Regions from separate parts of the Gordonia sp. C13 genome, predicted to be linked through region 2. Evidence: riboswitches for the same ligand, from Rfam matches in the RefSeq annotation. Region 2 holds a riboswitch; the other holds the start of a gene.
The links. A riboswitch is a leader RNA that binds a small molecule or an ion and turns the genes downstream of it on or off. The one in region 2 is predicted to bind cobalamin.
Positions count from the first base shown of each region.

Region 1 (3,407 bases), on a different contig from region 2:
GCCGCCGTCGCCGGACGATTTCTTCTTCTCCCCGTTGGCCTCCGCCTCGAGTTCCTTCTCGAGCGCGTCCTTGGCCATCGCGTCGACCCCGAAGGTCGAGAGCAGCTTGCGGGTGATGTCGTACGGAGGCAGAACGCCGGACTCGAGCTCGTCGAGATGTGGTCGGATCTCCTTGTCGATGAACGCACGCAACGCGTCCCGCACCATCAGATCTTCTTCGGACCACTCGAACATCGTCACTCTCCCCAGACAGTGCCCGCCGGGGCGAACACGTTTCAGTTTTGCCGACTCAACTGTGTCAGGAGTCACTCACGATGTCTAGGTACGTCCCCTCGAATCTGTTTCTTCAGGGCGAATTCTCAGGGCCGGCCAGAAGTAGGAGGTCGCCGGCCGGATCTCGACCCGGAAGTACCCCGCGGCGTCGTCACACAGAAGTGCCTGCGCAACAGGCATCGCCACGACGACCGTCGCCACGTCGGCGTTCAGGGTGTTGCGCCGGTCGTGCACCCGCATCACGAACTCCTCGACGCTCTCGCCGCCGTGGGGCCGGGCCGCCGGGTCGGTGAAGAAGACCGCCAGCTCGCGAGGATCGATCTCCTCGGGCGCCGATCCCGCCCAGGTTCCGACGTCGAGCGTGCGGAGTTCCTCGTCGATCTCGGGCCGACCGCCCAGGAGCCGGACGCTCTCGAGTGTCGCGGGTTCCGGCCCACAGAAGGTCAGAGCCCCGACGACCGACGCCGCCAACGCTTCGATGTCGCGGCGACCGCGGTCGTCGAGGGGCGCATCACCGCCGAAGCGCACCGATCGGTTGGGACCGGTGCGCCCGGCGGTGATGATCTGCATGAATCAAGGCGCTCAGCTCTGGGCGGCGTCGACCGTCCGGGAGGTGGCCGGGCTCTCCGACCGCGCCATCGCGCCGAGGACCAGCGCGAAGGTCACCGTCAGCACCGTCCAGAGGATGACCTGGTTGGTGATCGTGTACACGCGGAAGTCGGCGACGACGTCCGCGGGGAAGCCGGGGAACACGATCTGGCCGGCGTCGTTGCGCACCGGCTCCGGCACCTCGCTGAACGTCGGCAGTAGTGCGATGGTGATGCCGACCGCGATCACGTACGCGGCGCCGCCCACCACGGCCGACACCAGTCCGCCGATCCGCGGCCGCAGCCACAGCGCGAGAACGACGGCCACGATCATCAGCACGACCGACGCGATGGTGACGGTCAGGAATGCACCCGTCCGTTCCCCGATCGTGTCGTCGTCCCCGACCGCGGGCGGATTGGCCGGGTACGCGAAGAACGGCACACCGAACACGGCGACGAACCCGATCGCCCCGAGGGCCCCGGCGACTGCGCGTGCGTCGGTGGCCGGGTACCGGTTGCCCAGATGGCTCCACAGCACGGTGAAGGCAACCGCGACGAACGCCCCCATGCACAGGGCGAACACCAGGTTGCCGACCCCGGCGCCGAGATTCTCCTGCATCGCGCGGGTGAAGACCTCACCACCTTCGCCGTGTGAATGACCGCCGGCCGCATGTACCAGCACCTCTTCGGCTTCCGAGCGCTCGGCCTCGTAGTCGACGGCCTTCGACACCACGGGTTCGAGGTAGAACCGCGCGAAGACGAACGAGATGATGCCGGCGATCAGGCCCGAGAGCAGACCTGCGCCGATGAATTTCTTCTCCATGTGAACTTGTCCCTGCCGTTTCGGTATCAGGCCGACTCAGTGGCAGGGAAAGCCGAGGAAGTGGCGGGAGTCGTGCACGAATTCGTGCACGTAGGTGTTCTCGCCGAACACCGACACGACCCCCTGGTCGTAGCCGAGGAAGTAGTAGGCGAGCCCGGCCAGGAGGACCGTGAGGCTCAGCCAGAGCGCTGCGCTCGCGACCGAGAGGTTCGGTACCGCCAGGGCGCGCGGAGAGGGTGTGACTGCTTCGGACGTACGGGGACCCGTCATGGGATTGTCCTTTCGCCGATCTCGCGTCGGAGAGTTGTGGATCAGATACCGCCGGCACGGCATCCTGACTCACGTCTTCTCTGGGGCACCGTCGAATCCCTCGACCGCGTCCCCGAGTCGGCGTTCACAGTGGCGCGACCGTTCCGGATTCTCACCGGATTCCCCGTACAGGCGTGTGTCGACTGTATACCCCGACCTGTCACACATGTGAGACATAGTGGATAGATGCCCCGCCCCTCTGTTCTCGATCGATTCACCGCCCCCACCCGGCGATGGTTCACGGGAGCGTTCACCAAGCCGACTGCAGCCCAGAAGGGCGCCTGGACCTCGATCGCCGACGGAGCGAACACCCTCGTCATCGCCCCGACCGGCTCCGGCAAGACCCTCGCGGCATTCCTGTGGGCGCTCGACCGGCTCGCCGCCGACGCCGGTGAGCGCCGCCCCGGTACCAAGGTCGTTTACATCTCTCCGCTCAAGGCTCTCGCCGTCGACGTCGAGCGCAACCTTCGCGCACCGCTCACCGGGATCACCCGCGCGGCGCAGGAACTCGACCTCCCCGAGCCGAACATCACGGTCGGCGTCCGCTCCGGCGACACCTCGGCCGCCGACCGCCGCGCGCTGGTGAAGACCCCTCCCGACATCCTGATCACCACGCCGGAGTCGCTGTACCTCATGCTGACCTCCGCGGCACGGGAGAGCCTCACCGACGTGGAGGCGATCATCGTCGACGAGGTCCACGCGGTCGCCGCGACCAAGCGGGGCACGCACCTCGCACTCACCCTCGAACGCCTCGACGAGCTCCTCGACAAGCCCGCCCAGCGGATCGGATTGTCCGCGACCGTCCGGCCACCCGAGGTGGTCGCCGGGTTCCTCTCCGGGTCGGCGCCCTGCCAGGTGGTCAAGCCCAAGGCCGACAAGACCTTCGATCTCCGCGTCGACGTGCCGGTCGAGGACATGGCGAACATCCCGCCGGCACCCGGCCCCGAGGGCGCGGATTCCGCCGAACTCGACGACGCCTTCTCCCCCACGGCCGGATCGCTGTGGCCGTATGTGGAGGCGTCGATCGTCGACCAGATCGAGGCCAACCGGGCGACGATCGTGTTCGCGAACTCCCGGCGCCTCGCCGAGAAACTGACCGCCCGGCTCAACGAGATCCACGCCGAGCGGCAGGGTGTCCCAGCCGAGGCCGCCGCCAACCCGACGGTCGCGGGCGGGGCTCCCGCGTTCGTGATGGGCAGCGGCGCGAGCTCCGGCGCCGAGGCCGTCCTCGCGCGGGCGCACCACGGCTCGGTGAGCAAGGAGCAGCGCGCTCAGATCGAGGACGACCTCAAGGCCGGTCGCCTGTCCTGCGTCGTGGCGACCAGTTCGCTCGAACTCGGCATCGACATGGGCGCGGTGGATCTGGTGATCCAGGTCGAGGCGCCGCCGTCGGTGGCCAGCGGCCTGCAGCGCAT
Region 1 is NZ_JALPSY010000006.1:159,048-162,454, forward strand. It holds gene M1L58_RS07690 (acyl-CoA dehydrogenase family protein) at 1-234, opposite strand, end outside; gene M1L58_RS07695 (histidine phosphatase family protein) at 319-843, opposite strand; gene M1L58_RS07700 (CbtA family protein) at 856-1,683, opposite strand; gene M1L58_RS07705 (CbtB domain-containing protein) at 1,720-1,953, opposite strand; cobalamin riboswitch at 1,990-2,168, opposite strand; gene M1L58_RS07710 (ATP-dependent helicase) at 2,179-3,407, shown strand, end outside.
Region 1: another riboswitch for cobalamin. It lies ahead of M1L58_RS07705 (CbtB domain-containing protein); the one in region 2 lies ahead of M1L58_RS05855 (FecCD family ABC transporter permease).

Region 2 (3,407 bases):
TGAGGTGGGGGAGTCGAGGAGGAGATGCGCGAGGCCGGTCGCGGGATGCGGCACGACGGTGCCGGACACGTCGAAGACCGACGCCAGCAGATCGGGGGTCAGCACCTCGACCGGCGGGCCGTGTGCGGTGATGCCGCCGTCGGAGACAACCGCGACGGCGTCGAAATGGCGGAGGACGAGGTCGAGGTCGTGCATGGCGGCGATGACCGTCGCCTCGAGGTCGTCGAGGATCTGCATCAGCCGCAGCCGCCAGGCCGCGTCGAGGTGGTTCGTCGGCTCGTCGAGCACGAGAATCGGGGTCTGCTGTGCGATCGCGCGTGCGAGGACGACCCGGTGCCGCTCGCCGCCGGACAGCTGCGTGCACGAGCGGTGCTCCCAGCCGCCCAGTCCCACCTGCGCCAGGGCCGACCGGATGATCTCGTCGTCGTCGGAATTGCGCGTCGCCCATGCAGATCGGTACGGCGTGCGTCCCAGCCCCACGGCTTCTGCGACCGTGAGTTCGGCCGACGGGTGTTCATCCTGGCCGACGACGGCGATCGACAGCGCACGACGCCGCGCCGGTAGTCGACCGAGATCGTCGTCGCCCAACCAGATGTGCCCGCCCGCCGGTTGTTCGAGACCGCACAGGGTCCGGAGCAACGTGGTCTTACCCGCACCGTTGGGGCCGACAATGGCGAGCCGGGTTCCGGCCGGGACGGCGAGATCCACTTCGCGCAGTATCGATCGGCCACCTCGGCGACAGCTGACGGCGTTCGCGCGCAACGACATGGATCGCTTCACGGCGCCCATCAGGAACCGCCGCCGAACACGTACTGGCGTCGTCCCATCAGGAACAGGAAGATCGGTGCGCCGATCAGTCCGGTGACGATGCCCAGCGGCATCTCGCGGGGGGACGCCGCCACTCGTGAGATGACGTCGACCCACACCAGGAACAACGCGCCGCCACAGACCGCGACGGGGATCATCGCCCGGTGCGTCGCACCGACGAGCAGGCGTGCAGCGTGGGGAACGATCAAGCCGACGAACCCGATCCCGCCCGCGACCGCGACCAAGACGCCGACCAGGACACCCTGGACCGCGAACAACGCGTTTCGCATGGCGCGCACCGGAACCCCGAGGGACGTCGCGGTGTCGGTCCCGGCTGCGTAGGCGTCGAGCCAGGAGTGGATCGCGAGCATGCCGAACACCGTGACCACGACGACGACCCCCGCGATCTGCACCTTGGCCCAGGTCGCGCCGGCGACGCTGCCCAGCATCCAGAACATCACGTTGTCGGCGGCATGCGGGTCGGCAGCGGTGAAGACCAGAAGGGAAGACATCGCCATGAACGCCGACGACAACACCACTCCGGAGAGGATCAGGCGCAGGGCGGTCAGTCCGCCCTGCGCCCGGGCTACGGCGTAGACCGTGACCGAGGCCGCGAGCGCGCCGATCAGCGCGCCGCCGGACAGCGCCCAGACACCCAGCGCAGCAAACGATCCGAGAGTGATGACCGCCGTCGCGCCGACCGCGGCGCCGGCCGACACGCCCAGCAGGTACGGCTCGGCGAGTGGGTTGCGGACCAGGGCCTGCATGACGGCGCCGGCGAGGGCCAGACCGGCGCCGACGATGGCCGCGAGAATCGAACGCGGCAAACGGAGATCCCAGATGATCACCGAGTGCGCGGCGTCGAGCTCATCGCCGTGTAGGCGGCCGGCGACGGTTCGCCAGACGTCGCCGATGGGGATGGTCTCGGCGCCGAAAGCGGTGGCGATCGCGATGCTCACCAGGGTGAGTGCGAGAAGGATCAGGGCAAGAGGCAACGACGGAAGTCGCCGTACCGACATGGCGGTGGCGAGCATCGTCGTGCCGTCGGGAGGACGGGACACGTGTGGAACTACCTTTGGTCTGGGCATCTGTGCGCGAGACGCCGGGTGGACTCGACGAGAACGGCAGGTATTCGGACTCGGGTTCGTCCGAACCCGACGCCTTCCCGGGTTGCCCCAGTGGCCTGATGTCGGGTCCGTCCCCCATACCGCTGCGCGCCAGTCCTGGATTCGCACCAGGTTCCCTGGCACCCGCGTTGTGCAGGTGCGACCGCTCTCATCGGTGTGAGGTTAGCAATTCGGGCACCGATGACCACCGTCCCGTGCGCGCATCGTCGCGCGAGGGGTGCCCGGAGGTCTTAGGCTGGGCGCTGACAGGCAACGGACAGGTGCGAATCGAACCGAGGCGGACGGTGATCCGATGGACGGACGACCCACGAAACTGGCCATCATCGGGGCGGGCGCGGTCGGTACCGCGATCGCCTATTCGGCGCTGATCCGCGGAGTCGCGCGCACCGTCGCGTTGCTGGACATCAAGGCTGCCAAGGTGACCGCCGAGGTGCTCGACCTCTCCCACGGACTGGAGTTCGTGCCGCGCGCCGACGTCATCGGCTCCGACGACGTGTCGGTGTGCGCCGACGCCGACGTCGTCGTCTTCACCGCCGGAGCGAAACAGAAGCCGGGGCAGTCCCGACTCGAATTGGCCGAGGCCACAATCGGTTTGACCCGCACCATCCTGCCGAGCGTGCTCGAGGTGGCACCGAACGCGATCTACCTGATGGTCACCAACCCGGTCGACATCGTCACCCGCGCGGCCCAGAAGATCACCGGCCTGCCCTCGAATCAGCTGTTCGGATCGGGAACCGTGCTCGACTCGTCGCGGCTACGGTTCCTTGTCGCGCAGCACTGCGGGGTCGCGGTGCAGAGTGTCCACTCGTATGTCGTCGGGGAGCACGGCGACAGTGAGATCCCGCTGTGGTCGTCGGCGACGATCGGCGGGGTGCCCCTGACGTCGTGGAAGCCGCTGCCGGGGCGGTCGGAGATGGATGCGGTTGCGCGCGAACGTATCCGGCATGAAGTCGTGCATGCCGCGTACGCCGTCATCGAGGGCAAGGGTGCCACGAACTACGCCATCGGACTCGCCGCCACCCGCATCGTCGAAGCCGTTCTGAACGACGAACATCGGGTGCTCCCGGTGTCGACAGTCGCCCCCGGATTCCCCGGGCTCGACGACGTGTGCCTATCCCTGCCGACCGTCGTCGACCGAGGTGGTGCGCAGACGCGCCTCGAGGTGCCGCTGTCGCCGGAGGAGGAAGCCGGCCTGCTCGCCTCGGCCGAGACGCTCCGCCGGATGCAGGCGCGGTTCGGGTTGTGAGGCACGATCGCCGCTTTCGTGGAAGATTCGCCGGTTTCGAGCCAGTGCCTCTTCCCGGAGGTGGCGATTCTGGTCGGGTCCTGTCCACCGAGCGGACCAATTTCTCTCCTCGGTGCGGGTGCCGACGCCCCGCCGGGGTAGTTTCACCTGGTCACATCGGTGTGGGAGAAGGTTCGACGATGAGTGGTTCGCGCAAGATGGTTCTCGGGTTTGTCGCTGCGGCGTCG
Region 2 is NZ_JALPSY010000004.1:188,263-191,669, forward strand. It holds gene M1L58_RS05850 (ABC transporter ATP-binding protein) at 1-789, opposite strand, end outside; gene M1L58_RS05855 (FecCD family ABC transporter permease) at 789-1,841, opposite strand; cobalamin riboswitch at 1,914-2,096, opposite strand; gene M1L58_RS05860 (L-lactate dehydrogenase) at 2,227-3,180, shown strand; gene M1L58_RS05865 (excalibur calcium-binding domain-containing protein) at 3,360-3,407, shown strand, end outside.